DNA from 4 places in the Streptomyces sp. NPDC056161 genome. Region 1 is predicted to be linked to each of the others. Evidence: riboswitches for the same ligand, from Rfam matches in the RefSeq annotation. Region 1 holds a riboswitch; each other region holds the start of a gene.
The links. A riboswitch is a leader RNA that binds a small molecule or an ion and turns the genes downstream of it on or off. The one in region 1 is predicted to bind cyclic di-AMP.
Positions count from the first base shown of each region.

Region 1 (6,993 bases):
CCATCTGACCAAATCCGCCGCGCGGATGCGTCAACCCGCAGAGGCAAGTCCCTGTACACCTCCGGTATGACGGGGAGAGCGGACGCCTCCCCCCGTCCCGTAGGGGTTCCGGTCTGCCGGAGCGGTCCCGACCTGGTGGGATCTTGTCCCTTAGGGGGCCCGGCCCCTAGGGTTCCCGGCGCCGCCCGGTGCACCACGGGTGCCACGGGCCATCCCGCCCGGTGCACCACGGGTGCCACGGGCCATCCCGCCCGGTGCACCACGGGTGCCACGGGCTATCCCGCCCGGTGCACCACGGCGTCGCACAGCTCCAGCAGGGCCGCCTTGGAGTCGCCCTCCGGCAGCGGGGCGAGCACCGCCCGAGCCTCCTCCGCATACCGCACGGTGTCCCGCCGGGCCTGCTCCAGCGCCGGGTGCGCCCGGAGGGCGGCCAGCGCCTGCGCGTGCCGGCCGTCGTCGGACAGATCGGAGTCCAGCAGCTCGCACAGCGCGATGTCCTCGGGCAGCCCCAGCCGCGCCGCCCGCTCCCGCAGCCGCAGCACGGGGAGCGTGGCGATGCCCTCCCGCAGGTCCGTGCCCGGGGTCTTGCCGGACTCGTGCGAGTCCGACGCGATGTCCAGTACGTCGTCGGCGAGCTGGAAGGCGACGCCCAGCCGCTCACCGTACTGGGTGAGCATGTCCACGACCGTGTCGTCGGCGCCCGACATCATCGCGCCGAACCGGCACGACACGGCGACCAGCGACCCCGTCTTGCCGCTGAGCACGTCCAGGTAGTGCTCGACCGGGTCCCGGCCGTCCGAGGGCCCGGCCGTCTCCAGGATCTGCCCGGTGACCAGCCTCTCGAACGCGATGGCCTGCACCCGCACCGCCTCCGGACCGAGGTCGGCGAGGATCTGCGAGGCACGGGCGAAAAGGAAGTCCCCGGTCAGGACCGCGACCGAGTTGCCCCAGCGGGTGTTCGCGCTGTCCACCCCGCGGCGTACGGCGGCCTCGTCCATCACGTCGTCGTGGTACAGCGTCGCCAGATGGGTCAGCTCCACCACCACCGCGGACGGTACGACCCCGGGTGCGTACGGATCGCCGAACTGTGCCGCGAGCATCACGAGCAGGGGGCGGAAACGTTTGCCGCCCGCCCGCACCAGGTGCTGTGCGGCCCCTGTGATGAACGGGACCTCGCTCTTGGTGGCTTCGAGCAAGCCTTCCTCGACAGCCGCCAATCCGGCCTGGACATCGGCTTCCAGAGCCTGGTCCCGCACGCTCAGCCCGAACGGCCCGACGACGGTCACGAGGGGTCTCCTGTCTGCTGGTGTCTGCTGGCGGTTACACGGTGTGTCGATAGGTCGGCGCCATCACTCAAGTCAGCGTATCCGGTCAGGTTTCGATCACCGATAGCGCCCACGGCCCAGGCCGGGCGGTACCGGATCACGGCCGGTATGTTGCTGACCAGTTGATACAACCCGATATTTATGGAGCTGGCGGGATATGACATCTTTTGCCCCGCTACTGCCTCGGAACGCAGACCGGGCACATCCGCACGTCGCTCCCCCACGAAACCGCTCACACAGACCTCCGGATCCCCTCTGGCCGACGGGACACTGACGGGACACTTCTGCACGCGCGCGTGGCGCCCACCGATACGCGCGTGCGGCGCCCACCGACGGCCGATCCGTACCGGCCCACCTCGGCGAATGCGCCCCGGACCGGCTCTCCGACGGACCGCGCCACGCGACGCCCGGCGGCACCCCTGGCACGCGGGACACGGCCATACGTCCGTCCGGGTCGACGCGCACGGGTACGGCAACAGCGAGGGGGTGCCGGCGGGTGCGGGTCCGGCGGCGCGGACAGCGGCAGCGGCAGCGGCAGCGGCAGCGGCAGCGGCAGCGAAACGTACAGCCCTACCGGTGAGGCCGCGGCACGCGGTGCCACCAAGGCGGCAGGGCCGGCGGTGGGCTGCTGACACGTCCCGTACCACGACACCGTCCTCCGTCTGGTCGAGCCTCTGCCCCACGACCGTGTCCGCGCGGCTGATCGGCCCCTGGTCGCACCAGTACCCCGACCACGGCCCGTCACCCGGACCGGCCGTCGACTTCCTCAAGGAGACCGCACTTCCTCCAAGGCCGCCCGGTCGGCGAGCCCGCCTGGCCGTCCCCCGGGTGACATACCTCGCGCACAGGCTCCAGGCGGAAGGAAGGTGCAGGGGAGACAGAAGGGAGACGAAAGGCAGGCGGAAGAAAGGCGGAAGGAAGTCACTCCGTGCCGCACCGGCGAGCGGGTGTACTCGAACGGCCCGCACAATCAGGATGATTCGGACCATTCGGATAGTTCAGACCGTCCGGAGTAGTGCGATGCCGCACCGGAGACACACACGATCGTCGGGCGCGCCCCGCGTCGGCCCGTGCACGCACCCGCTCGGACCCGCCGTTCCGCCTGCACCGACCGGATCCACGCGGGACACCGCGGTCCGGGCCCACCCGGGGGTTCACCTGTGACGCAAGCCACTTCCACCCCGCCGACAAGGCGATCTGCACGACAGGCGCCGAGGCGGCCTTCCGCCGGGCACGAGAAAAGGTAATTCCGGGGACCATGGGGTGAAGTGACCGTTTTGCCGCCATTGCCACCTCAATTCCTCTTGGTGCTTAATGCACTTCGAGCCCGAGACGGGTGATTTGAGTCACACGCGACGGCGTGTCGGCGCCCGGACCGCACCCTCAACCCGCCGTTCCCAGTCGCCCAGTTGACCGTTGGCAGTCGCAAAGGATCTACCGGTCATACCCCTCATCCCGCAGTCAATCGGCATGAGCTATGAATCCGGTACTTGTTTCCGGCATGTGCGGTCGCATAGCTTCCGGGCCAGTCGGGTGGACGCCGAATCCTGCCGCCACCCGTCGCGACCCATCGACGAACACAAATTCGCACGGCAGGAGCGGGGGACCCAGGTAAGTCGCCGGGCCGGACGGCACAGCCGACCGGAACGGCTAGGGGTGAAGCCGAGTCGCCATGTGGCGGCCGGCCGGGCATCTCCCCCGCCCGAACCCGACAGCTCACCTCGCAGGCGCCGGAGAGGAACACCATGTCTGCTGCCGCTCAGCACCGCCGTCACCGCGTCAACCGCCTCGCTCGCACCCTCGCGGTGGCCGGCACGGGCGCCGCCGTACTCGCCCTGCCTCTTATCGGCGCCGCCGGCGCCCACGCGGCCACCACCGCGACCACGACGGCCGTCAGCGGGACCACGACGGCCCTGACGACGGCCGGATACACGAACAACCTCGACGGCTGGATCCGCGAGTCGCTCGCCGTCATGGCGCGCAACAAGATCCCGGGCACCTACAACGGCATCTACCGCAACATCATCCGCGAGTCCTCGGGCAACCCCCGTGCCATCAACCTCTGGGACTCCAACGCGGCCAAGGGCATCCCGTCCAAGGGCCTGCTCCAGGTGATCGACCCGACGTTCCGGGCCTACCACGTCGCGGGCACGTCCAACGACATCTACGACCCCGTCGCCAACATAACGGCCGCGTGCAACTACGCCGCCCACCGCTACGGCTCGATCGACAACGTCAACAGCGCCTACTGACGGACCCGCCGCTCACCGAAGAACCGTTCGCGGAAGAACCGTTCGCGGCGTTCACGGAAACAGTCGTTCGAGGACGACGGCCACGCCGTCGTCCTCGTTCGACGTCGTGATCTCGTCGGCCACCGCCTTGAGTTCGGGGTGTGCTCCCCCCATCGCCACCCCGTAGGCGGCCCACCGGAACATCGGGATGTCGTTCGGCATGTCGCCGAAGGCGACGGCCCGGTCCGCGCCCAGTCGCAGGTGCTCCGCGGCCAGCGCCAGACCGGTGGCCTTGGTGATGCCGCACGGCTGCAACTCCACTGTCCCCGGCCCCGACATCGTGACGTTCGCCAGGGAGCCCACGACCGCGCGCGCCGTCGTCGCCAACTCGTCGTCGGACAGCGCCGGATGCCGCACCAGAACCTTGCTGATGGGCGCGCACCACAGATCATCGCGCCGCTCGACGCGTACCGCGGGCAGCGTCGGATGCGGCATCAGATACCCGGGTTCGATGAGCGTGAGCCCGTCCACCCCGTCCTGGTCGACGGCCGCGTACACCTCCCCCACCTCGGCCTCGATCTTGCCGAGCGCGGTCTCGGCCAACTCCCGGTCCAGGGTGACCGACCACAGCAGGCGGTCCGCGCCGGCGTCGTACAACTGCGCGCCCTGTCCGCACACCGCGAGCCCCTCGCCGCCGAGTCTGTCGAGCAGCGGCCGTACCCGCGGCGCGGGGCGCCCGGTGACCACCAGGTGCCGGGCACCGGCCCGCGCCACGCGCGCGAGCGCGGCGAGGGACCGGTCGGAGAGGGTGTCGTCACCACGCAGGAGCGTCCCGTCGAGGTCGGTGGCGACGAGTGAGAATGCGGGAGGAGCGGCCATGATCCGAGAATACGGACAGCGCGCCGCTCCGACTCACGTCCGCTTCCCGCCCCTCCTCGCCGCGCCGTGGCGTCCGTCTCCTCTTCCCACGCCCCTTCTTCTCCTCCCGCTCCCCTTCTCCTCCTCCCACTCCCCTTCTTCGCGCCCTCGCGCCCGTCTCCCGTACGTTCAGCGACCCTTCCCCCTGTGCAGTCGTGACGCGGAGGCGGCGGCCGTCTCAGCCGTGGGCCGCCACCAGGTGTCTGGCCAGACGCGGGGAGGCGAACTCGGTGCCGCACACGAAGCGCATCACCGGTCCGTAGGAGGCCGCGGCGGGCAGGCCGGTGAAGTAGAGGCCGGGGACCGAGGAGACGTATCCCGGGCCGAGCTTCGGAGTGCCGCGGCTGACGGTCAGCCGGGTGCGAAGCCCATGGGCCAGGAAGCCCATCGCAGCTATGTCGACGCGGTAGCCGGTCGCCGCGATGACGTGGTCGGCCACCAGTCGGCCGGTGGCACCGGCACGGGTACGGACCGTGAGAACCGGGGCCCCGTCGAGGGCTTCCGCACCCAGGACACGGTCGATCTCCTCGACCCGCACCTTGCCCTCGAAGCGGTCCCGCAGCCACCAGGCGCCGAGCGGGCCGAGCACCCGGCGGACCAGATAGTGCCGGGTGCGGGCAGGGAGGTAGCGGTAGGGCTGCGGGTAGTGGCTGAGGGCCCACAGCGACCAGGCTCGGCCGAACGGTGACCCGGGGCGCAGCCGCGGCTGACGCCATGGAGGGGCGCCGAAGCCGACGCGGCGCCGCGCGACCACCCGTACCCGCGCGCCCGCCTCGGCCGCCAGCGCCGCCGTCTCCAGCGCGGACTGGCCGGCGCCCACGACGATCAGCTCCTGGCCGGCGAACCGGGTGAGGTCGTGGTGCTGGCAGCTGTGGGACACCGGGCCGGTCGGGGCGGGCCCGTCCGTCGCGGCGGCGGCCAGCTCCCGGGGCAGATGGGACAGGCCCGACAGACCGGTGGCCACCACGACCGCGCGCGCCGTGAACGACTCGCCCGAGTCCAGCTCGACCTCGAAGCCGCCGTCCGGGCGGTGGTCGACCGAGACGACCCGGACCCGTTCCAGGCCGGGCACCAGTTCCCGCTGGAACCACTCCCCATAGGAGACGAACGTCTCGACGGGGACGATGTCCTCGTCGCCGACCAGCCGCGCCATGCCCGCGACGGCGCAGTAGTCGGCCAGGGTGTGGCCGCGCCGCGGTGCGTCGATGGTGGAGGCCGCCGGGGTCGACTTGAGGAGCATCCCGGCGGGCATGTGGTCGCGCCAGCTCACCATGGGGTCGCCGAAGACGCGCACGGGGATCCCGCCCGCCTTGAGGTGGGCGGCGGTGGACAGGCCGAAGGGCCCGGCACCGATGACTGCTACCGGTCGGATCACGAAGTCCCTCCCCAGGACGTGGTACCTACTTCGTGCACTTCGCGTACTTCATGTACTTCATGTACTTGATGCACTTCATGCACTTCACGTGCTTCACGCACTTCACGTGCTTCACGCACTTCACGTGCTTCACGTGCTTCACGTGCTTCACGTGCTTCACGTGCTTCACGTGCTTCACGTGCTTCACGTGCTTCACGTGCTTCATTCATGTCGCGCGCTTCGTCCGCTTCATGCACTTGGTGGAGGTGGCGGTTCCGCCGCTGCGGTTGCTCCGCCACAACTGATAGAGGTGCTTCGCGCCCGGCCGCACGAACCGCGCGAGCATGGTGAGGAACGGCAGCGGATCGTCACCCGCGAACCAGGCGAGTTCCGTCCCGCTCGGCCGGTTCGGGGCGTGCGGCGTCGTATAGCCGCTGCGGTGGTAGGCGATGAGGGCGGCCAGGTCGATGTTCTCCACGACATAGCGGCGTCCGGCGCGCTGCTCCCCCTCCGGAACGGGACGGCCGGTCAGATCCAGGTGCAGGGCACGTACGACGTCCACCCCCGCCCCGTTCTCGAAGAGCCGGAACTGGGCGCCCATGCGGGGGTTGAAGTCGAGGAGCTTGTACCGTCCGTCGCGCCGGTCGTAGCGCAGGTCGAGGTCGACGATGCCGCTGAAGCCGATCTGCTTGATGAAACGCACGGCCAGATCCGCGAGTTCCGGATTGTCGACGACGTACGCGTGCGCCGTCATGCCCGCGTGCGGCGGCCAGGAGCGCACCTTGACGCCCGTGAACAGAGCGAGCGGCGTCGAGTCCGCGGCGAAGCAGGCGTGCACGATCCAGTCCTCGGCCTCCTCCCGCGGCAGGTACTCCTGGAGGATGACACCGGGCCGCTCGCCCCAGTCACGCGCAAGGGTGAGCAGCCCGGCAGGGGTGGCGATCTTGGTGGTGCCGTTCACGGCGGGCCGCCGACGCCGTACGAACGCCTCGCGGTTCTTGGCCACCACCGGGAACCGGGCCCGCTCGGCGAACTCCACGACCTCGTCGTACGACCGCGGAAAGGACGCCACCGGACTGGGCACACCGTGCTGTGCGCACAACTCGTGCAACCCCTGCTTGCTGGCCAGGCGGCGTGGCAGGCGGGGATCGACCCGCGGGAAGAG
Region 1 covers NZ_JBHJUV010000020.1:18,337-25,329, forward strand. Annotated here, with positions in the region: gene ACFC09_RS19895 (polyprenyl synthetase family protein) at 276-1,286, opposite strand; partial or broken gene ACFC09_RS19900 (hypothetical protein) at 1,493-2,102, shown strand; cyclic di-AMP (ydaO/yuaA leader) riboswitch at 2,894-3,068, shown strand; gene ACFC09_RS19905 (transglycosylase SLT domain-containing protein) at 3,071-3,577, shown strand; gene ACFC09_RS19910 (HAD family hydrolase) at 3,629-4,435, opposite strand; gene ACFC09_RS19915 (NAD(P)-binding domain-containing protein) at 4,653-5,849, opposite strand; gene ACFC09_RS19920 (hypothetical protein) at 5,846-6,058, opposite strand; gene ACFC09_RS19925 (ATP-grasp domain-containing protein) at 6,055-6,993, opposite strand, start outside.

Region 2 (6,993 bases), on a different contig from region 1:
TTGAGTTTGACGCGCCGGCCGAACCAGTGCCGGCGCACCTTGCCGGCCGCGGCCACCACGTCGAGCAGGTCGTCGTCGGTGGTGGCGAGCACGGCGAGAGCCTCGTCCCGGGTCGGCGGCTCGCGCCGCAGGCCCTTGTCCACCAGCGTGTTCAGGAGGTCCATGAGGCCCGATCCTGCCCTGTGGCGCCACCCCAGGCCAAGGAGGGTTCGTACAACGGAGGCCATTCGATGTAGGGGTATTGCCACACAGTGGGTGGCTGATCGTCCGGCTAGTGTCTGTCCACTGCCTACAAAATCACCGGAGGGGCCATGACGTTCGGCTGGATCGACGAGCAGGCGCGGCTGCGCCGCCGGGCCGGACTCGTCCGCACCTTGCGGCCCCGCCCCGCCGACTCGCCCCTCCTCGACCTCGCGGGCAACGACTACCTGGGACTGGCCCGGCACCCGGAGGTCGCCGCGGGTGCCGCCGGCGCGGCGCATGCCTGGGGCGGCGGCGCCACCGGTTCCCGGCTGGTCACCGGCACCACCGAGCTGCATGCCGAACTGGAGCGTGAGCTGGCCGCCTTCTGCGGCTTCGAGGCGGCGCTGGTCTTCTCCTCCGGGTACGCCGCCAATCTCGCCGCGGTCACCGCGCTGGCGCCGCACGGCTCCCTGATCGTCTCCGACGCGGGCAACCACGCCTCCCTCATCGACGGCTGCCGGCTGGCGCGCGGTGTCACCCGGGTGGTCGCACACGCCGACCCGGACGGGGTGCGCAAGGCACTGGACACGCACGCGGGGTCCGCGCTGGTCGTCTCCGACACGGTCTTCTCGGTCGACGGGGACGCCGCGCCGCTCGCCGCCCTCGCCGAGGCGTGCCGGGAGCAGGGCGCCGGGCTGCTGGCGGACGACGCCCACGGGTTCGGTGTGCTGGGGGAGGGCGGCCGGGGAGCCCTGGACGCCGCCGGTCTCGCGGGCGCCGATGACGTCGTCGCCACGGTCACGCTGTCCAAGTCACTGGGCAGCCAGGGCGGCGCCGTACTCGGTCCCGCGCGGGTCGTCGACCATCTGGTCAACTCGGCCCGTACGTTCATCTTCGACACGGCCCTCGCGCCCGCGGCGGCGGGCGCGGCGCTCGCGGCCCTGCGCGTGCTGCGGCGCGAACCCGAACGTGCCGCACGCGCGCGTGCGGTCGCGGCCGAGTTGTACGCGCGGCTGACCGCGGTGGGCCTTGAGGCGGTCCGTCCGGACGCCGCGGTCGTCTCGGTGCGTGCGCCGTCCCCGGAGGGTGCCGTCCGCTGGGCGGCGGACTGCCGTGCGGCGGGCCTGGCCGTGGGCTGCTTCCGTCCTCCTTCCGTGCCCGACGGTGTCTCACGGCTCAGGCTGACCGCCCGTGCGGACCTCTCCGGGGCCGATGTCGCATGCGCTGTCCGGGTGATCGGCGAGGCGCGACCATGAGTCGGCGTGACACGGCCGTGCGCCGCCGGGGCGGAAACGATCGGATTCGGTCAGGAATCGATCGGACAGTGGGGTAGGGGGGTCAACGCAGTGCGGCGACGAAACCCGCCCAGCTCCCGGGGGAGAAGAGCAGCGCGGGTCCGGTCGGGTCCTTGGAGTCGCGCACGGCGAGCAGTCCGGTCCACGGACCGGAGCACGGCCGCGCCGCCTCCACGCAGTTGTTGGCGCCCGTGCTGTAGCTGCTGCGCAGCCAGTGCACAGCGGACAGTTCGGAAGTGGAAGGTACGTTCCGAGGCAGTGCAGTCATGGTGCCTCCTTACGGGCCGTCACCTATCCCGGCGATGTAATCCAACGAGTCCTCGGGGGAAAGAGCGTGGAACTGAAGGGTGTTGAAGGCATCTGTGTATGCCTGGAGGTCTTCTTTCCGCTCCAGGTAGAGGCTACTCGTCAAATGGTCGAGAACAACAACATCCAGATCAGATGTGTTCGGAAATGAGAAGATAACGAAAGGGCCGGTGATCCCGATGTGCGCTCCGGCGGCGAGCGGCAGCACCTGGAGCCTCACCTGGGGCAGGCGTGCCGCTTCCATGAGCCGTTCCAGTTGCCGGGCCATGACGTCGGGACCGCCGACCTCGCGGCGCAGCACCGCCTCGTCCAGTACGGCGCTCAGCTCCAGCGGCGGCTGGGAGCGCAGCACGTCCTGCCGGGCCAGCCGCACCTCCACCAGCGTGTCCAGCCGGTCCTCGGCGAGGCCCTCCACCGCCGCCCGGGTCACCGCGCGGGCGTACTCGGGCGTCTGCAGCAGCCCCGGGACCACCGATGTCTCCAGCGTGCGCATCCGGCTGGCCTGCGACTCCAGGCTGATGAAGTCGCGGTAGGTGGGCGGCAGCACCCCGCGGTAGGCGTGCCACCAGTGGTGCCGGCCGCCGACGTTCTCGGACCCCGCCAGCACCAGGAGCAACTCCCGCAGCTGGGTGTCCGTCACACCGTAGGCGTCGAGCAGTAAGCGCACATCGGTCGGTTTCACGCCACTGGCGCCCGTCTCGACGCGACTCACTTTCGACTGGTGCCAACCCACCAGCCGGGCCGCCTCACCGCTTGTGAGACCCGTGCCGGTGCGCAGTGCACGCAGTTCGGCGCCCAGTTTCCGGCGGCGCACCGCGGGACCGTGCTGCATGGGCTACTCCTTACTCCTTACGAGCCGCCCAAATACGCTCTGCCGTCGCAGAGTTCACCGCTTCGAGCGACAGATATATGCATATCTTGGTGGATCGACCCTCGTGACCGACGCGGTAATGGCAGTCTGGCGACGAAGCACCAGTCCGGGACCGTACTCGAACCATCCGCTCCATGTCGGACTGCGGTCCCGTGGGAAAGGGGCGAGATCGCCATGGCAGACCATCTGGAAGTATCCGTCACTCTGCCGAGCGACCCCGCCTCGGTCTCCGCTGCCCGCTGCCATGTGATGGGCACCCTCGCGGAGTGGGGCATGGCACCGGACACGGACATCGGCGACACGGTCCGGCTCATCGTCTCCGAACTCGCCACCAACGCCGTACAGCACACTTTCGGCCAGTCACCCACCTTCACGGTGGACCTGGTGCTCGACCGTGACGAACACCTGCGCATCGGTGTCACCGACAGCCATCCGCGCTTCCCGAAGAGACTCCCCGCGGCCGTCCAGCAGGACAACGGCCGCGGCATGGTCATCATCCGCTGGCTCACCGCCGAATGCGGCGGCAAGCTGCACGTCCGCCCCACCCGCGAGGGCGGCAAGACCATCTCCGTCGAACTGCCCTTCACCGTGCCGGCACAGCCGGTGACGGCGGTGGGACAGCAGGAACCGTAGCGGTCACACCTGGTGCGCACGGCCGAACGCCCCGCGCAGCAGCGCCCGGAAGGCATCCGCCGCCGGCGCCACCTCGTCCGCGCGGTGGGCGACCAGGATCGTACGGCGCATCTCGCCCCCCTCCAGCGCCCGCACCCCGACCGGCGTGACCGCCGTGCGCGCCACCATCTCGGGTACGACGGCCACCCCGAGCCCGGCGCTGACCAGCGCGCACACCACCGCGTACCCGGGGGTCGGCACCAGCACGGACGGCGTGGCCCCAGCCGCGGCCAGCAGGGACTCCACGCCCCGCCGGGCCGGATGGTCCGGGGCCATGCTGATCAGCGGCTGCCCGGCGAGTGCGGACAGCGGCAGCCGTGCGGCGCCGTCGCTCAGGGCGTGCCCCGGGGCGGTCACCAGGACCAGTTCCTCCACCAGTACCGGCTCCAGCCGCACCGAGGACGGCACCGGGAAGGGCTCGGCCGGGTGGTAGGCGTGCGTCAGCGCGAGGTCCACCGCACCGGCCGCGACGGCCGTCACCCCGTGCGGCGGGTCGTGGTCGGCGACCGACAGCTCCACGTCCGGATGGGCCCGGCGGAACGCGGCGAGGACCGGGGGCAGCAGATGGATACCGGCGGTCGGGAACGTGCCGAGCCGGAGCGTGCCTCCCGCCAGGCCGGTCAGCCGGGCCAGCTCGTGCCGGGCGCGGTCCAGTTCGTCGAGGATCCGGCGGGCCCGCGCCACCAGCAGCTCGCCCGCGTCGGTCAGCCGTGCGCCGCGGTGGTGCCGGACCAGCAGAGCGGCGCCCGCCTCCCGCTCCAGCTTCGCCAACTGCTGGGAGAGGGCGGGCGGCGTGTAACCGAGCCGTTCGGCGGCGCGTGTGATGGACCCCGCCTCCGCCACCGCGACCAGCGCGGCCAGTCGTGTCGGGTCGTACATGCCCTGCCTGCCCGGAGAAGTGCCTGACTGAAGAAGTGCCTGACTGAAGAAGCGCCGCGCGGTCCGAAAGAGGAGCCGGTGCGGGGAGGCGGCGGGCCCGGAAGGTATCCAGCCTGAAGAAACGCTTAAGGATAACCCAGGGGATCCGAAATACCTGCTGAGGGCATGTGCACGGCAGGCTGGTGCCATGGACGGTCAGCTCATCGCCTTCACCGGGATCGCCGCCGGCATGGTCGCCCTGCCGGGCGCCGACTTCACCGTCGTCGTACGCAACGCGCTCGTCTCCCGCCGGCACGGCGTCGCCTGCGCGCTCGGCATCGCGGGCGGGCTGCTCGTGCACACGACGCTTGTGGTCGCGGGGGTCGCGGCGGTCCTGGTGGCGGTGCCCCCGCTGTTCCGCGCGCTGCAACTGCTCGGCGGGGCCTACGTCCTGTACCTCGGCGCACGGACCCTGTGGTCCCTGCGCCGCCCCGCCGCGGAAGCCGGGCCGCCACCGCCGTCGGCCGCGCATCCGCTGCGGCAGGGGTTCGTCACCAACGCCCTCAACCCCAAGGTCTCACTGACCTTCCTCAGCCTGCTGCCCCAGTTCGTGCCGCGGGACGGCCCGGCGCTGCCCAGGACGCTGCTGCTGGCGCTGATCGTGATCGGACTGACCCTGGTGTGGTTCCCGGCGGTCGCGCTGCTGGTGGACCGGCTGGGCCGGTGGCTGCGCGAGCCACGTGCCGCGCTGGCCCTCGGCGCGGGCACGGGACTGGCCCTGGCGGCCCTCGGTGCGGTCCTGCTCCTCGAACCGCTGCTGTCCTGATGCCGGCTCAGCCGTGGGCGGGCGCCGAGGGGATGACGGCACGCCAGGGGCCGGCATCCCCTCGGACCGGTTCAGTTCACCCGTCCGTACCAGACTCGCCTGGTCCAGATCTTTTCCAGCCGCACCACGTCCCCGGTCTTCGGGGCGTGCCAGATCTTCCCCTTACCTGCGTAGATGCCGACGTGGTAGACGCTGGAACCCACATGGAAGAACACCAGGTCTCCGGCCTTGCGGCTCTTGACCGAGATGTGGCGCGTCTTGTTGTACTGCTGGGCCGCCGTACGCGGCAGGGCCTTGCCCGCCTTCTTGAACGAGTACAGCGTGAGCCCGGAGCAGTCGAACCTGCGCGGGCCGGTGGCCCCCCACTTGTAAGGGGAGCCCTTCTTGGACGCCGCGACCTTGAGGGCCCTGGCTCCCATGGTGGCCGCCTCTGCCTCCGGTGCCAGACCAGGGGCCACGATCGAGCCGCCCACGGCGGCGAGGGTGAGCGCCGAGGCCGTACCGGCCCGCGCCATCAGCGATGGGACACGATTGAGCGCAGTCATGCACAACCCTTCGTCAGCCGCCTGTGAAGGATGACCTGTCGGATTCGGGCTGGCGAAGTTGCCCGGCCGCGTCGCCACGGCTTCACCCCAAGGGCCGCTCGGACCGGACCTGCGTCCGTCCCGGCGACCCGTCGTGCCTGGGTCCTCCACTCCTGCCGATCCACTCCTGTCGACCGGGCATCCGGGCGGCGGCAGGACTCGGCGTCCGCCCGGACCGCCCCGCCGTGTGGCGGGGGCTTGTCGTCAGACAGGGATCTTCACTCACAACTGTCAGAAAATCCCAATGCAACCGGCGATGTGTGTCTTTGCTCACCACCCACCTGTTTGGGTGGACGGCGGTCCATTCCGTCCCTGGCCGAGACGCCGACGAGCCCTCGGACCAGCACGGGAGCACTTCGGCGGCTCTGTCGGCCACGCGCCCCGCACCCTCTTCGAGGTCCCGAAAAGGGACCTCTGCCTACGCTGAACAGGGGTACGTCGGTTGGGTCGTTTCAGCCCGGCCGCCGGCGTCGCGTCGACGTGGCGGACCGCGCGGGGTCCGGGGAACCCCGCATCACCCCGGGCCGTCCGGTGGCAGCGCGACCCGGGCGGTGCGCCGCTCGCCGTCCAGTACGCGCAGCGCCCGCGCCGGCGTCGCCGCGTGCAGTTCGCGCTCGCCCCGCAGGTGCATCAGGGCGAGCGCGTCCCGCAGCTCGACCGCCGTGCGCGCCAGCGCCTGGGCGGCCCGCGGCGCGGGGTAGGTGTCCGCGCCGTGCGCCGGGTTGATCCGGCCCAGCAGGTCGACCGCTTCGAGGCAGCGGTCGATCAGTTCGCCCTCTGCGCGGGTCAGGGAGGGCAGCGGCGGAAGTTCCGGCGGCAGCATCCGCGGCTCACCCGGCGTCCGGCGTGCGCGTGGCCCCGCGGCTGCGGACGATGTGGTCCACCAGGCCGTACTCCAGTGCGCCTTGGGCGTCCAGGATCAGGTCCCGCTCCAGATCCTCGTGGATCCGCCGAGGGGTGCGTCCCGTATGGCGGGCCAGGATCTCCTCCTGGAGGGCGCGGACGCGCGTCAGCTCCTCGGCCTCGATGACGAGGTCGCTGGGCCGGCCCTGTACCGGCCGCGGCAGTGACGGTTGCCGAAGCAGCAGCCGTACGCCCGGCAGGGCGAGCCGCTTGCCGGGCGTGCCGGCCGCGAGCAGCACGGCCGCCGCGGAGCCTGCCTGCCCGAGGCAGAGGGTGTCCACGTCGCAGGCGAGGTACCGCATGGTGTCGTAGATCGCCGTCATCGCGCTGAACGAGCCGCCCGGGGAATTGATGTACAGCGAGATGGGCCGGTCCGGCGCGGCGTGTTCGAGGTGCATGAGCTGCGCCATCACGTCGTTCGCCGCCGTGTCGTCGATCGGCGTGCCCAGGATGACGATGCGGCCTTCGAGCAGTTTCGAGTACGGATCGAGCGTG
Region 2 covers NZ_JBHJUV010000061.1:32,300-39,292, reverse strand. Annotated here, with positions in the region: gene bioB (biotin synthase BioB) at 1-164, opposite strand, end outside; gene ACFC09_RS38300 (8-amino-7-oxononanoate synthase) at 312-1,439, shown strand; gene ACFC09_RS38295 (DUF397 domain-containing protein) at 1,522-1,746, opposite strand; gene ACFC09_RS38290 (helix-turn-helix domain-containing protein) at 1,756-2,616, opposite strand; gene ACFC09_RS38285 (ATP-binding protein) at 2,830-3,288, shown strand; gene ACFC09_RS38280 (LysR family transcriptional regulator) at 3,292-4,206, opposite strand; gene ACFC09_RS38275 (LysE family translocator) at 4,394-5,011, shown strand; gene ACFC09_RS38270 (C40 family peptidase) at 5,083-5,556, opposite strand; cyclic di-AMP (ydaO/yuaA leader) riboswitch at 5,559-5,770, opposite strand; gene ACFC09_RS38265 (hypothetical protein) at 6,110-6,418, opposite strand; gene ACFC09_RS38260 (ATP-dependent Clp protease proteolytic subunit) at 6,426-6,993, opposite strand, start outside.
Region 2: linked by a shared signal. The riboswitch ahead of ACFC09_RS38270 (C40 family peptidase) and the one ahead of ACFC09_RS19905 (transglycosylase SLT domain-containing protein) in region 1 are both predicted to bind cyclic di-AMP.

Region 3 (6,993 bases), on a different contig from region 1:
CGGGGTCCCGCGGGGAACCCGGCGGCCGGCCGGGCCGGAGCCCGTGTCACCGATCCTTCGCGAGGTCGAGGTCAAGGTCGAGGTCGCCGTCGCCGGCGCCGGCGCCGGTGGATTCGAGCGTGGCCTTCGGGGGCACCCGGTCGCGCCACGGGTGGGCGAGCGGCGTGGACACCGCCCGCCACCAGGGGTCCGCGGGCAGCAGGCCCGCCGGTTCGAACGGCTCGCCGGGCCTGGGGAAGGCGGCCGCCTGTCCGGCTGCCTCGGCCTCGTCCTTCGTCCACTCTCCCGGCTCGGCCCAGGCGTGCGTGGCCAGGTTGAAGGTGCCCCAGTGGATCGGCAGCAGCGCTCCGTGCGCCCGGCCGCCCTGGAGGTCGAGGTGGGCGCGTACGCCCTCCTCGGGGGTCATGTGGATGTCGGGCCAGAACTCGCTGTAGGCGCCGATCTGGATCATCGTGGCGTCGAACGGGCCGTGCTCGGCGCCTATGTCCTTGAAGCCCTCGAAGTAGCCGGTGTCGCCGCTGTGGTAGATCCGGTGCTCGGCGCCCGCGACGGCCCAGGACGCCCAGAGGGTGTGCTGGGCGTTGCGCAGGCCGCGGCCGCAGAAGTGCCGGGCGGGGGTGGCGGTGAGGGTGAGTCCGCCGACCCGGGTCGACTCGTGCCAGTCCAGCTCCCGCAGCCGGTCGGCGGACACCCCCCAGTGTTCGAGGTGGGCACCGACGCCCAGGGGCACGGCGAACACGGTGTCCGTGCCGGCCAGTGCCTTGATGCTGGGCATGTCCAGGTGGTCGTAGTGGTCGTGCGAGATGACCACGACGTCGACCGGGCCGAGCGCGGCGAGCGGCAGCGGCACCGGGTGCAGCCGCTTGGGCCCGGCGAACGGGAACGGGGAGCAGCGCTCGCCCCAGACCGGATCGAACAGCACGCGCTGTCCGTCGATCTCCGCGAGCACGCTGGAGTGGCCCATCCAGGTCAGCCGGAGCCCGGTGGCGGGCGGCCGGGCCAGGTCGGCGAGGGTGGTGGCGTGCACCGGGACGGTGCCGCGCGGGGCCCGCTGGGGCCGCTGTTCCCGGTCGAAGTAGAGCTTCGTCAACTCCAGCATCGATCCGGAGGGCCGGATCCGGGCGGGCCCCCCGGGGTTCTGGAAGACGCCGTCGGCGAAGTGGGGCGAGCTGCGGATGCGCGCCAGGCGGTCACCGCCCGGGTCAGCGCCGAAGGCCGCGGGCTGCAACGCGCGGAGCCCGGAGCTCGGGGAACGCAAACCGGACACGGTACCTCCTGGTGGAGTGGGTGAGGCCATCCATTATGGGTGGCCCCTGCGACAGTCCGGCGCCATCGGGGTGACCGGCGGCCGGGCGCGGGAACGGCCGGGCGGGGCGCTCGTCCGGGAACCGGGCCGGGGCCCCAGGCCGCCGCGGGCGGGGTCGCGCCGAGCGGGCGTCCCGGGGCGGGACCGGTCCGTCGGACCCGCCCCGGCGGTTCAGGCCACCGACGCGATCCGCGTCCTGATGTCGTCGGGGGACACCGCGCCCTTGGCCGTCACGTGGTCCCCCGAGGACTCGCCGCGCAGCCGCCGGCCGATCCACGGCACCAGGTGCTGCCGGGCCCAGTGGACGTCGTCGCGGCGCACCTCCAAGGTGCCGCGGGGCGGGAGCGGCGGCCAGGGCTGTTCCGGGTCGGCCGGGACGTCGAGGCCGAGGACCTGTCCGGCCCGCAGGGCGACGCGTGTGTGTCCCTCGGGTGAGAGGTGCAGCCGGTCGTCGTCCCAGGCCCTGCGGTCCTGCACGGCCTTCAGGGACCACAGGTCGAGCACCGGGCAGCCGTACCGGTCGGCGACGGCCCGGACGTGCCCGTTGTAGGTGGCGATCCTGCCGCGCAGATGCTTCAGCACGGGTACGCCACGGGTGTCGAAGCCGGTCGTCACCAGGACCGTGCCGGCCGCGTCCGCGAGCCGGGCCACGGCCCGTTCGAAACGCTCGGCCACCTCGTCGGGGTCGGTGCCGGGGCGCAGGATGTCGTTGCCTCCCGCGCAGAACGAGACGAGGTCCGGCGCCAGTTCGACCGCCCGCGGGACCTGCTCCGCCACCATCTGGTCGAGCAGCCTCCCGCGCACCGCGAGATTCGTGTATCGGAAGCCGCCTTCGGGCCGACGGTCCGCGAGCAGTACCGCGAACCGGTCGGCCCAGCCGACGAACGCCCCGTCAGGGCCGGGGTCGCCGACGCCCTCGGTGAAGCTGTCCCCCACCGCCACGTACGACCCGATCACCGCTGTGTTGTCACTCTTCGAATCGTCTGCCACGTCGGGCCATGATTCACCTTCCGATGTGACCTACGCGATCGTAGGAAGGGGTTGACGAACGGTGAGATAAGACACTCGCCAAGAGTTTCCCAATGCGGGAATAGGCCGGGGAACAGGCGCGTTCCCGCGTCAACCGCTCCGCCACCGCCGTCAGACGACCACGCCGTGCGAGCGGAGGTAGGCCAGCGGGTCCACGTCCGAGCCGTACTCCGGCGTGGTACGGATCTCGAAGTGCAGGTGCGGGCCGGTCACGTTGCCGGTCGCGCCGGACAGGCCGATCTGCTGGCCCTCGGTCACGGTCTGGCCGGCCGAGACGGACAGCTGGGACAGGTGGGCGTACTGCGCGTAGTAGCCGTCGGCCAGCCTGACGACCACCTGATTGCCGTAGGCGCCGCCCCAGCCCGCGGCGACGACCGTGCCCGCGGCGACGGCCTTGACCGAGGTGCCGGTCGGCACGACGAAGTCCACGCCGGTGTGGTAGCCGCTGGACCACATGCCGCCCGCCACGTGGTAGCCGGTGCCGATCCTGGCGCCGAGGACGGGGAGGCCGTAGCCGGTGGAGGTGCCGGTGCCGACGGTGCGGTCCGTCCGGCCGGCCGAGGCGTCGGCCGCCGGCACGTACGAGGACCGGGACAGCCGGGACGGCTGCGCGGAGCGGGTGTCCGGCTCGGCCCACCCGCCGAGGGTGAGTTTCAGACCGGGGCGGACCAGCGACGGGTTGCCGCCGATGGCCGGGCGGTTGTCCTGGTAGATCCGCTGCCAGCCGCCGTTGACGTGCTGCTCGTCGGCGATCTTGGCGAGCCAGTCGCCCGGCCGCACCACGTAGGTGCGGGCGGCGGAGTCCTCGGCGGCGCGTCGCTGTTCGGCGGCGCCGCCGGCAGACCTGACGGTCCTCTCGGCGACGGACCGGGGAGCCTCCCCGGGGGCCGCGGCGTGCGCCGCGGTGGTTGCGATGAGCGGCAGGGCCAGTGCGGCTCCGCTCGTTCCGGCGACGGCGACGGCGACGGAACGGGTGCGGCGCTGGGGCCTCGGACGTCGGTGCTTTCCCTTCGCGGGCATGGCGCATTCCTCTCCGGCGCCTGCGAGGTGAGCTGTCGGGTTCGGGCTGGAGCTGCCCGGCCGCGCGCGGGGCGTGGCTTCACCCCTTGCCGTCCCGGAGACCGGGTCCGGCGGTCGTGCCTGGTGGGTCCCCCGCTCCTGCCGTGCACGGGTGGGTGGTGTGTCCGGTGTCCGGGCGGCGGCAGGATTCGGCGGTCCGTCCGGATCGGTGGCGAACGTAAGCGAGCGGGACGCAAACGGACAAGGACCCGTTCCATCCCGTACAGGTCTCACTCGATCCATTACGGGAATTCCCGGTCACCGTCCGTGCATGTCAGCGGGGTGGCCGTGGCCAATTCGCCCGCCCGGACCATGCATTACGTGAGCATGACAGGCGACCCACCGTCACGATATGACCCTCCTCACCCCCCTGGCCGCATAAGCTCGTAATTCCGGCAGAAGGGTCAGACGCGGCGCAGCCGGATGACCGTGGCGTCCAGGTCACCACGGAGCGCGGTGTGCAGCCCGTGGTGCAACAGCACGGCACCACGGTGCACTTCGCCCGTTTCGCGGCATTCGTACGACGCCGACGGGTCGAGCCCGCGCAACCGCACCGCCGGCACGGGCTCGCCGTACCGCTGCGCCTGGAGCCAGGCCAGGACGACGGTCTCGTCCCCGCGCAGATACTGCACCGCGCTCAAACCGCCCTCGGGAGGGCGCAGTCGGTACAGCTCGCCGTGCTGCACCACGGGCCGGATCTCCTTGTAGAGGCTCACCCACTGCCGAGCCTCGGCCAGTTCCTCCTCGCTCCACTTGGCGAGGTCGCCGCCGACCCCGAGGACGCCGGCCATGGAGCTGACGAAACGGAAGCGCAGACTGCTGGCCCGGCCGTTGAGCTGTGTGTTCGGACTGTCGGTGACCCAGGCCGCCATGATCCGCGCGGGATGGATCTGACTGAAACCGTGCTGGATGGCGAGCCGATCGAGCGGATCGGTGTTGTCGGAGGTCCACACCTGATCGGTGCGGCTCAGGATCCCGAGGTCGATGCGGCCGCCGCCGCCCGAGCAGGACTCGAAGGCCACGCCCGGATGGGCGGCGCGCAACCGGTCCAGCAGCGCGTACAGGGCGCGGACATGGTCGACCCACAACCGCTGCGGGTACGCCTCCCCGGGCCAGCCCGCGTCCGTGAAGCAGCGGTTGAAATCCCATTTCACATAGTCGATGGGGGCGCTGGAGAGCAGCGTGTCCAACCGCTCCCACAGGTACTCCTGGACGTCCTCGCGGGCGAGGTTGAGGACCAGCTGATTGCGCAGTTCCGTCCGCTTTCGTCCCGCCTGGTACTGCACCCAGTCGGGATGCGCGCGATACAGCTCGCTGTCGGGGTTGACCATCTCCGGCTCGACCCAGATGCCGAACTGCATGCCGAGGGCGTGCACCTGGCCGGCCAGTGGAGCCAGCCCCTGCGGGAACCGGTCGGGGTTGGGCGTCCAGTCGCCCAGCCCGGCCCGGTCGCTGGTCCGGGCGCCGAACCAGCCGTCGTCCACCACGAACAGTTCCACGCCGATCTCCGCCGCGCGCCGGGCGAGCGCGGCCTGCTGGTCCTCGGCGATGTCGAAGAACGTGGCTTCCCAGGAGTTGAACAGCACGGGCCTGTCCCGGTCCGCGTCCGGGACGACGTACGCCCGCTGGTAGGCGTGCCAGGCGCGGCTCGCGCCACCGAAGCCGCCGTCGCTCCACAGTCCCGCGAAGACGGGGCTGGTGTACGACTCCCCCGGCTCCAGCATCAGCAGGCCCGAGTCGTCGTACCCGGCGCCGCCGGTGATCTGCACACGCGCGTCCGGAAGTTGGGCGACGGCGATCCGCCAGGAACCCGACCAGCCGAGCGCGCAGCCGTACACCTCGCCGCGCTCCTCGGTGGCGTCGGTGTCGAGCGCCACCCAGGGCAGGTACTGGTGTCCGGTGTGACCGCGCCGGCTGCCGATGACCTTCTCACCGTAGGTCAGCGGACCGCTGGTCAGCCGCGACTCGGCGGCCCAGCGGCCGTGCAGCTCGGACAGCCGCCAGCCCTCCCGGTCGGGCAGGGTCCAGGCGGCCGGGTCCGCGCGCAGCAGCTCCACCCGCGTGCCGCCCTCGTTCACGAGGCCCACCCACCGCTCGACGACGTCGCCGCGCATCCGGTAGTGGAGGGTGATGACCAGCCCCTCGTCCCGGAAACGCAGCCTCAGTTCCCCGTCCTCGGCCGCGTGGCCCTCGAAGACCCATTCGGTGCCGCGGCGCTCCTCCGTGCGGACCGACAGCGCGGGCCTCACGAAGCGCGGGCCGCCTTCGACCGGATACTCCTCGTGCCCGTCGAGCGGCGACTCGAAGCCCCGGTAGCCGGGCAGCGGACGGGCGGCCAGGGCCTCGGCGTCGGCGAGCGCGACGGCGGGACCCCAGTGCAGGTGCAGCAGTTCGTCCGCCTCGGTGAGGTGCAGCGCATAACTGCTGTTCGGGCCGCTCAGCAACCACGTACGGCCGTCCTCGGCGATGTCCACCATCGAAACCTCACAGGAGCCCACAGATCCACTCACGCCTCAACATCATCAAGGGCCGCGGGCCCCGGTGGCAACGCCTGTGGACATCTCGTGGCCCGGGAAAAGCTTGTCGTATGGTCGACAGCGTGCCCGTCGACGAGAAGCGCCGACGGGCTCCGACCGGGAGGAGCCCCCCGTGACGCAGCAGGTCCCGTCGACCGAACCCGAGCTGGCCGGCGTGCGCAACTTCCGTGACGTGGGCGGGCTCCCGGCCGAGGACGGACGGCGGGTGCGGTACGGGGTGCTGTTCCGCAGCGGCCACCTGGCACACGCCACCAAGTCCGACGCCGCGTTCCTGTCCGCCCTGGGCCTGCACACCGTCTTCGACTTCCGCAACGCGGCCGACCAGCGGCTGGAAGGGCCGGACGTCGAACTGCCCGGCGTGCGCAACGTCAACCTGCCCCTGACCGACCCGGCGGACGGCGCCGAGTTCTGGACGATGGTCCGGGACGGCGACCTCGACCAGCTGCGCACGATCCTCGGTGACGGCAAGGCCGCGCGGCGGATGGTCGTCTCCTACCGCGCGATCATCGAACAGCGCACCGCCGAGCACTCCCGGGTGCTGCACGCGCTGGCCGAGGACAGCGTGCCGGTCCTGATGCACTGCGCGGCCGGCAAGGACCGCGCGGGCCTGTCCATAGCCGTGACGCTGCTCGCCCTGGGCGTGGAGCGCGAGGCGATCCTGGCCGACTACCTGAAGTCGAACGCCACGCACCGCCGCTACCGGGTGCGGCGCAGCGGCAGCGCCGAGTCGGCCTACACCCCCGAGGTCATGGAGTTGCTCAGCCCGCTGTTCGACGCCCGCGCCGAGTACCTCACGGCCGCCTTCGAGACCGTCGAGCGGACCTGGGGCGGCGTCGACGCCTACCTGGAACAGGGGCTGGGCCTGGCACCGCGGACCCGGGAGCGGTTGCGCGAGCGCCTGCTCGGCTGACGGGGAGCGCCGCTCTGCACCAGGCCGACAGCCGGCTCACCCCTTGGCGCCCACCTCGAACAGCAGAAAGATGAAGCCGGCCAGGAGGTGTCCGGCGACGAGGTAGACGATCAGCCGGATCCACAGGGCGCGCGGGAACTTCTCCTCCATGT
Region 3 covers NZ_JBHJUV010000113.1:96-7,088, forward strand. Annotated here, with positions in the region: gene ACFC09_RS45190 (MBL fold metallo-hydrolase) at 47-1,267, opposite strand; gene ACFC09_RS45195 (SGNH/GDSL hydrolase family protein) at 1,478-2,263, opposite strand; gene ACFC09_RS45200 (peptidoglycan DD-metalloendopeptidase family protein) at 2,447-3,355, opposite strand; cyclic di-AMP (ydaO/yuaA leader) riboswitch at 3,360-3,519, opposite strand; gene ACFC09_RS45205 (alpha-galactosidase) at 3,799-5,871, opposite strand; gene ACFC09_RS45210 (tyrosine-protein phosphatase) at 6,044-6,841, shown strand; gene ACFC09_RS45215 (DUF6126 family protein) at 6,878-6,993, opposite strand, start outside.
Region 3: linked by a shared signal. The riboswitch ahead of ACFC09_RS45200 (peptidoglycan DD-metalloendopeptidase family protein) and the one ahead of ACFC09_RS19905 (transglycosylase SLT domain-containing protein) in region 1 are both predicted to bind cyclic di-AMP.

Region 4 (6,993 bases), on a different contig from region 1:
GGGGACCCCGGGGCGCCCCGGCTGTTCGGGCCGGGGGAGTACCAGCGCGGACGCCTCAGGCTGCTGGAGACCCGGCGGATCGACGACGTCGTGCTGCTGCGCTACGAGCCGACCGCGCCCGGAACCGGTCGGACGGCCGCCGCCGCGGACCGGCACTGGATGCGGATCGCCTGCGAACTGGCGGCGCTGTGCCCGCCCTCGCGGACCGCGTTCAGCGTGGGCGCGGTGGTGGTGGCCGCGGACGGTACGGAGCTGGCCCGCGGGTTCTCCCGGGAGGCGGACGACCCCGTGGTCCACGCGGAGGAGGCCGCGCTCGCCAAGACCGACCCGGCGGATCCACGGCTGGCCTCGGCGACCGTCTACAGCAGCCTGGAGCCGTGCGCCCGGCGGGCCTCGCGCCCCGCCCCCTGCGCGCGGCTGATCCTGGACGCGGGGGTGCGGCGGGTGGTCACCGCCTGGCGGGAGCCCGACACGTTCGTGGCGGGGGCCGACGGGAGCGGGCTGCTGACGGCCGCGGGCGCCGACGTCGTCGTACTGCCCGAGTACGAGGCGGCGGCCAAGGAGCCGAACCGCCATCTGCTCGACTGAGCGGGAGCCGCACCGCCCCCTGTGCGACCGGGCGGGAGCCGATCGGCCTTCTGCTCGGCCGAGCGGGAGGCCGAGGGCCATCCGCTCGGCCGGGCGGGAGCCGAACCGGCGAGTGTGCGTTCGCTGCCCTGCGCATGGCGTATAGTTGTCATCACCGACGCGGGGTGGAGCAGCTCGGTAGCTCGCTGGGCTCATAACCCAGAGGTCGCAGGTTCAAATCCTGTCCCCGCTACTGAAGGCCCAGGGCCGGAATCCCATTCCTAGGATTCCGGCCCTGAGTGTTTTCACCGACCCGCGCATCGCCCCTTGATCATTGTCACGGCGGGTGATCGGGCGACCTCCCTCCGCATAACAACTGAAACACCGTCAAGTCCGCCGGGTCTTCGGACTTTCCATGCGGCCGAGGTCAAGTCGCCCGATTTTCGCCGGTCATGACCGCTAAGTCCGCGCCCGATCGCGTTAAGGATCAAGCCGAACGGCTTGGAATCTGGCCGCCGAGTCTATTAACGTTCGATAACGCAGCGCGGTCGTCCCAGCCGTCACCAGAGGCGGCTCCGTGCGCACGCGCCGAATCCCGCAAGGGAACCGGGGAACCACCACCTTGGGGTGAATCACGCGGACACCACCGTGGAGACACGGCTGGTATACGCGCGTAGGAGACCTTCCTGCTCCGAACCCGTCAGCTAACCCGGTAGGCGGAGGAAGGAAAGGAGTACGCCCGAGTGGCGTCCAATCGGCCTGCCCCCGAAGCCCCCTACGCGCCCAACCAGTACGGCACCGAGACCTTTGCCTACGGCGGCTACGGCGCCGACGAGGGCCAGGGCACCTGGGGGGAATGGAACCCCACCGAGGACTCCGTCCGCCCGATACGCGGCCGGCACCGCGTGGCCAAGCAGCGCGGCGGACTCGCCCGCAGTTCCACGGTCCTCGGCGTCGGCGTCATCGCCGCCGTCGGCGCGGGCGGCATGGCCAGCGCCAACACCGGCAAGCCCCCGGTGTCCATCTCCATGCCCGACCTGCCCTCCGTCGGCTCCCTGCTGGGCGACGACTCCTCCGCGCAGCCCTCCAAGGGCTCCACGACCGCCCTGAGCAGCGTCGGCGTGACCGAGGCCGACAGCGCCGACGGCACCACCGACGCCGGTGAGGTGCTGCGCAACCGCATCATGGCCCAGGCCGAGCAGCAGCAGGACCAGGCCCACACCAAGGCCGTCGCCGCCGCCGTGTCCGCCGCCGACAAGCAGGCCGCCGACGCGGCAGCCAAGGCGGAGAAGGAGGCCGCGGCCAAGGCCGCCGCCGCCAAGGAGAAGGCGGAGGCCGCCGCCAAGAAGAAGGCCGAGGAGGAGCGCCTGGCCGCGCTGGCCAAGCAGTTCACGCTGCCGACCCCCTCGTACACGATCACCGGTACCTTCGGCCAGCCGGGCTCCATGTGGTCCTCCGGCTACCACACCGGTCTCGACTTCGCCGCCCCCACGGGCACGCTGATCAAGGCCATCCACAGCGGCACGATCACCGAGGCGGGCTGGGCCGGCTCCTACGGCTACCGCACGATCCTCACCCTCGACGACGGCACCGAACTCTGGTTCTGCCACCAGTCGTCGATCAACGTGAGCGTCGGACAGAAGGTCACCACCGGGGACGTCATCGGCCGCGTGGGCGCCACCGGCAACGTCACCGGCCCGCACCTCCACCTGGAGGTCCACCCGGGCGGCCAGGCCAGCGGCATCGACCCGATGACCTGGCTGCGCGGCAAGGGCCTCACCCCCTGACCCACCCCTGATCCCCGGCGGTCCTGACGGCATCCCCCCGACGCCAGGGCTGCCGGTCAGGTGTTTACGGGGTCTTTGCGCCCGCCGACGGAATCGTGACCTCCGACGAGTGCGTTGAAGGTGAACATGACTTCCCTACACAAACTCGGCTCCTCCGACCTGGACATCTTCCCGCTCGTCCTCGGCGGCAACGTCTTCGGCTGGACCGCCGACGAGCCGACGTCCTTCGCCGTCCTGGACGCCTACACGGCGGCCGGCGGCAACCTCATCGACACCGCCGACGCGTACACGGCATGGATCGAGGGGAACAAGGGCGGCGAGTCCGAGACGGTCATCGGCAACTGGCTCACGGCACGCGGAAACCGTGACGACGTCCTGATCGCCTCCAAGGTCAGCCAGCACCCCGAATTCCCGGGCCTGTCCGCGGCCAACATCAAGGCCGCGGCGGACGCCTCGCTGCGCCGGCTGAAGACCGACTACATCGACCTCTACTACACGCACTTCGACAAGCCCGAAGTGCCGGTCGAGGAGATCATCGGCGCGCTCGACGAACTGGTGCGGGCCGGCAAGGTGCGGCACATCGCCGCGTCCAACATCAGCGCGGAACGGCTCCAGGAGTCCCTGGACTTCTCCGACCGCGAGGGCCTGGCCCGGTACGTGGCGCTCCAGCCGCACTACAACCTGGTCTCGCGCGACACCTACGAGGGTCCCCTGCGGGACGTCGCCGCCCGCGCCGGTCTCGGGGTCCTGCCGTACTTCGGCCTGGCCGCCGGCTTCCTCACGGGCAAGTACCGCCCCGGTGCGACGGTGGACAGCGGGCGCGGCGGGAACGCGGCCCAGCTCGCGGAGACCGAGCGAGGTCAGCGGGTCCTCGCGGCCCTGGACGAGGTCGCCGCGGCCCACGGTGTCGCCGTCCCCACTGTGGCCCTGGCCTGGCTCGCGGCCCAGCCGACGGTGGCCGCGCCGATCGCCTCGGCCCGGAGGCTGGACCAGCTCCCGGCGCTGCTCGCCGTGGCGGACCTGATCCTCACGACGGAAGAGGTGGACCACCTCACCCGGGCCTCGGCCTGACCTTCTCGGCCTGACCTTCTCGGCCTGACCTTCTCGATCGGCCTTCCCGCTCGTCGTCGCTCGCGCTCACGTCGCCCGCGGCTCACCACGGTGTCCACCGTCAGGACCGGTAAGGGTTGTACGCCGGATACGGCACCGTGGGACGGCCGCCGGGCGGCTCTGAGTAGCCGTACGGCGCCGAGAGGCCGGAACCCGGCCAGGCACCGGGCCATTGACCCGGCCAGGCACCCGGCCATTGACCCGGCCAGGCACCGGGCCATTGACCCGGCCAGTGCCCCGGCCACTGGTGCGGGGCGGTCGACCGGGCCGCGTACTCCAGGGCCGGCCGTGCCACCTGCCGCCGCTGCCACAGCTCCGCCAGCAGCTCCCGCTCCCGCACGACGAAGTCGGCCCCGGCCCGCCCCCGCCGCCCGCGCTGCCGCAGGAACGCCAGGGACGTCGCGTACACCTCGTACTGGGCCACGGCCCGCGCCGCCTGCTTGCCGAGGTGGTGGCCCGCGTAGTCCCGGGCCAGCCGCCGGGCGCCCATCGAACCCAGCGCGAACGGCTCGGCCGGCCCCAGCCAGCCCGCGCACACATACGCCGGCAGCTCCTCCCGCACGGTCCGCAGCTCCCGCTGCCGGGTCCAGACCGCCAGCCAGGTCAGCAGGCCGAACACGGGCACCATGAACACCGCGTAGACCACGAAGAACCCGTACCGGCCGAAGGCGGAGGAGCCGTTCCACAACGCGTGCATGCCCATCGCCGGCAGCAGCCCGCACAGCGGCAGCAGGACCCGCCGCACCTGCCGGCGGTCCGCGGCGCGCGCGGCGAAGCCGAAGCCGATGCCGGTGAGGACGGTGAACAGGGGGTGCGCGAACGGCGACATGACGACGCGCACGAAGAAGGTGGCGGCGGTGACGGAGGTGATGCCGCGGTCGCCGGTGAGCTGGTCGGTGCCGAAGGCCGTACCGAGGTAGAGGATGTTCTCGGTGAACGCGAAGCCGGTGGCGGCGACCCCGGCTATCACCATCCCGTCGATGATCCCGGTGAAGTTCCGCCGCCGGAAGAGGAAGACCAGGAGGACGGCCGCGGCCTTGGCGGACTCCTCGACGACGGGCGCTATGACGGTCGCGCCGAGGGTGTTGGCGTTGCTCGGGTCCGCGGTCGCGGTGGCTATCCACTTCGTGGCGAAGCTGTTGGCGACGATGGCGATCAGCGCCGCCGCGCACGCCCCCCACGCGAACGCGAACAGCAGGTTCCGCCAGGGTCCGGGCTCGACCCGGTCGAGCCACCGGAAGACGGCCAGCAGCAGCGGTACGGGCAGCACGGCGAGCCCGATGCCGACCAGGAACCCCTCCGTGCCGGTCTGCTCGCGCACCAGCGCCAGGATGACCAGCCCGGAGATCGCGAGCAGGGCGATCAGCGCCCCGTACCGCACCCACCCGCGCCGCCACCAGCGCACCGGCCGGAACTCCGGGCCGGGGGCGCCGGTGGGATGTGTCGGATACGGGGAGAAGGTGGCCACGGCATCGACCCTAACGATCACCTGCTGATGAATCCGGTGGGGGAACCGCTGTCATCGCCGCTCTCGCCGCTGCCCCTGGTGGGGTACGCGGCGGAACAGCAGATCGTTCACCACATGACCCTTGTCCAGTCCCTGGCTCTCGAAACGGGTCAGCGGCCGGAACCCTGGCCGGGGCGCGAAACCGCCGTCCGGCTGCGTGTTCTCGAAGTCCGGGTGCGCGGTCAGCACGTCGAGCATCTGCTCGGCGTACGGCTCCCAGTCCGTCGCGCAGTGCACGAGCGCGCCCGGTCCGAGCCGGGAGGCGGCCAGGGTGAGGAACTCCGGCTGGATCAGCCGGCGCTTGTGGTGCCGCTTCTTGGGCCAGGGGTCGGGGAAGTAGACGCGCAGCCCGGCGAGCGATTCGGGGGGCAGCATCTCGCGGAGCAGGATGATGGCGTCCCCGTTCGCCACCCGGATGTTGGACAGACCGTTCCGGTCGGCGAGGCTGAGCAGGTTGCCCTGCCCCGGGGTGTGCACGTCGACGGCGAGGATGTTGGTCCCCGGGTCCTCGGCGGCCATCCGCACGGTGGCCTCGCCCATCCCGAAGCCGATCTCCAGCACGACGGGCCGCTCGTTCCCGAACAGCTCCTCCAGGTCGATGATCCGCCGGCCGTCGATGTCCAGCCCCCACTTGGGCCACAGCCGCTGGAGCGCGTCCGCCTGCCCCGCGGTCACCCGGCTGCGGCGCGGCTGGAAGCTGCGGATCCGCCGCTCGAAGTGCGATCCGGCGGGATCGGCGCGGGGGCCGTCCGGGAACCGCGGCTCGCCCTTGGCCCTGGAGCGCCGGGCGGAGCGGCCCGGGGCATGCGGGTGCGGCAGCTCACCGGGTGCGGTCGGGTGGGCGCCGGGGGTCTCGGGGGTGTTCACGGAGTCAGCCACAGTGAGTCGATTTTAGTGGTGTTTTGTATCCCCGTTTGTGCGCTTGTTGGTGCGCTTGTTTCTGGGCCCGATCGTGTGCCTGATCGTGTGCCTGTTTGGGTGCCTGCTGTTTGTGTGCCTGTTTGCGTGCCTGTTTGCGTGCCTGTTTGTCTGCCGTGTTTTGAGCGGGGCAGAGCCGCCCGCCGGGTCACCGCGGCGGACCGCGTCTCACGGCGCCCCGAGCGCGGCCAGCGTCCGGCGCGCCACCTCCCTTCCGATCGGCAGGGAGGCGGTGGCCGCGGGAGAGGGCGCGTTCAGCACATGGACCGCTCGTGGCCCCTCGCGGATCAGGAAGTCGTCCACCAGCGTCCCGTCCCGCAGCACCGCCTGCGCCCGCACTCCCGCTCCGGCCCGCACCAGGTCGTCCTCCGTCGCGGCCGGCAGGAGTCTGCGCACCGCCGCCGCGAACGCCCGTTTCGACACCGACCGGCGAATCTCCCCCGCGCCGTACCGCCAGTGCCGTCCGGCCATCCGCCACGCGCCGGGCCAGGCCACCGTCCCGGCCACCTCGCCCGGCCGTACGGTCCCCCAGCCGTACCCCTCCCGGGCCAGCGCCGGGACCGCGTTGGGGCCGACGTGCACGCCGGAGTCGATCCCGCGGGTGAGATGCACCCCGAGGAACGGGAACGCCGGGTCCGGCACCGGATACACCAGACCCCGCACCAGCTCGGGCCGCGCCAGCTCGTAGTACTCGCCCCGGAACGGCACGATCCGCATCCCGGGCTCGTCCCCGGTCAGCCGTGCCACCTCGTCGCAGTACAGCCCGGCGCAGTTCACCAGGACCCGGGCGCGCACGACGTTCCCGGCGGCCGTCAGGACCGCGACGCCGCGCTCCGGACGGCGGTCGACCCGCACGACCCGCGCCCCGTACCGGATCTCCGCCCCGGACGCCCGCGCCAGCTGCCGGGCGACCCCGACGAAGTCGCACACCCCCGTCGTCCCGACGTGTATGGCGGCGAGTCCCCGGACCTCCGGCTCGTACTCGCTGATCTGTGCGGGGCCCAGCTCCCGCACCGGGATGCCGTTCTCCCGGCCGCGCTGCACGAGCGTGTGCAGCCGGGGCAGTTCGGCCCGCTCGGTGGCGACGATCAGCTTGCCGGTGAC
Region 4 covers NZ_JBHJUV010000014.1:166,743-173,735, forward strand. Annotated here, with positions in the region: gene ACFC09_RS15810 (dihydrofolate reductase family protein) at 1-588, shown strand, start outside; tRNA gene ACFC09_RS15815 (tRNA-Met) at 747-820, shown strand; cyclic di-AMP (ydaO/yuaA leader) riboswitch at 1,144-1,303, shown strand; gene ACFC09_RS15820 (M23 family metallopeptidase) at 1,311-2,354, shown strand; gene ACFC09_RS15825 (aldo/keto reductase) at 2,481-3,425, shown strand; gene ACFC09_RS15830 (PrsW family intramembrane metalloprotease) at 3,526-4,932, opposite strand; gene trmB (tRNA (guanosine(46)-N7)-methyltransferase TrmB) at 4,984-5,850, opposite strand; gene lhgO (L-2-hydroxyglutarate oxidase) at 6,058-6,993, opposite strand, start outside.
Region 4: linked by a shared signal. The riboswitch ahead of ACFC09_RS15820 (M23 family metallopeptidase) and the one ahead of ACFC09_RS19905 (transglycosylase SLT domain-containing protein) in region 1 are both predicted to bind cyclic di-AMP.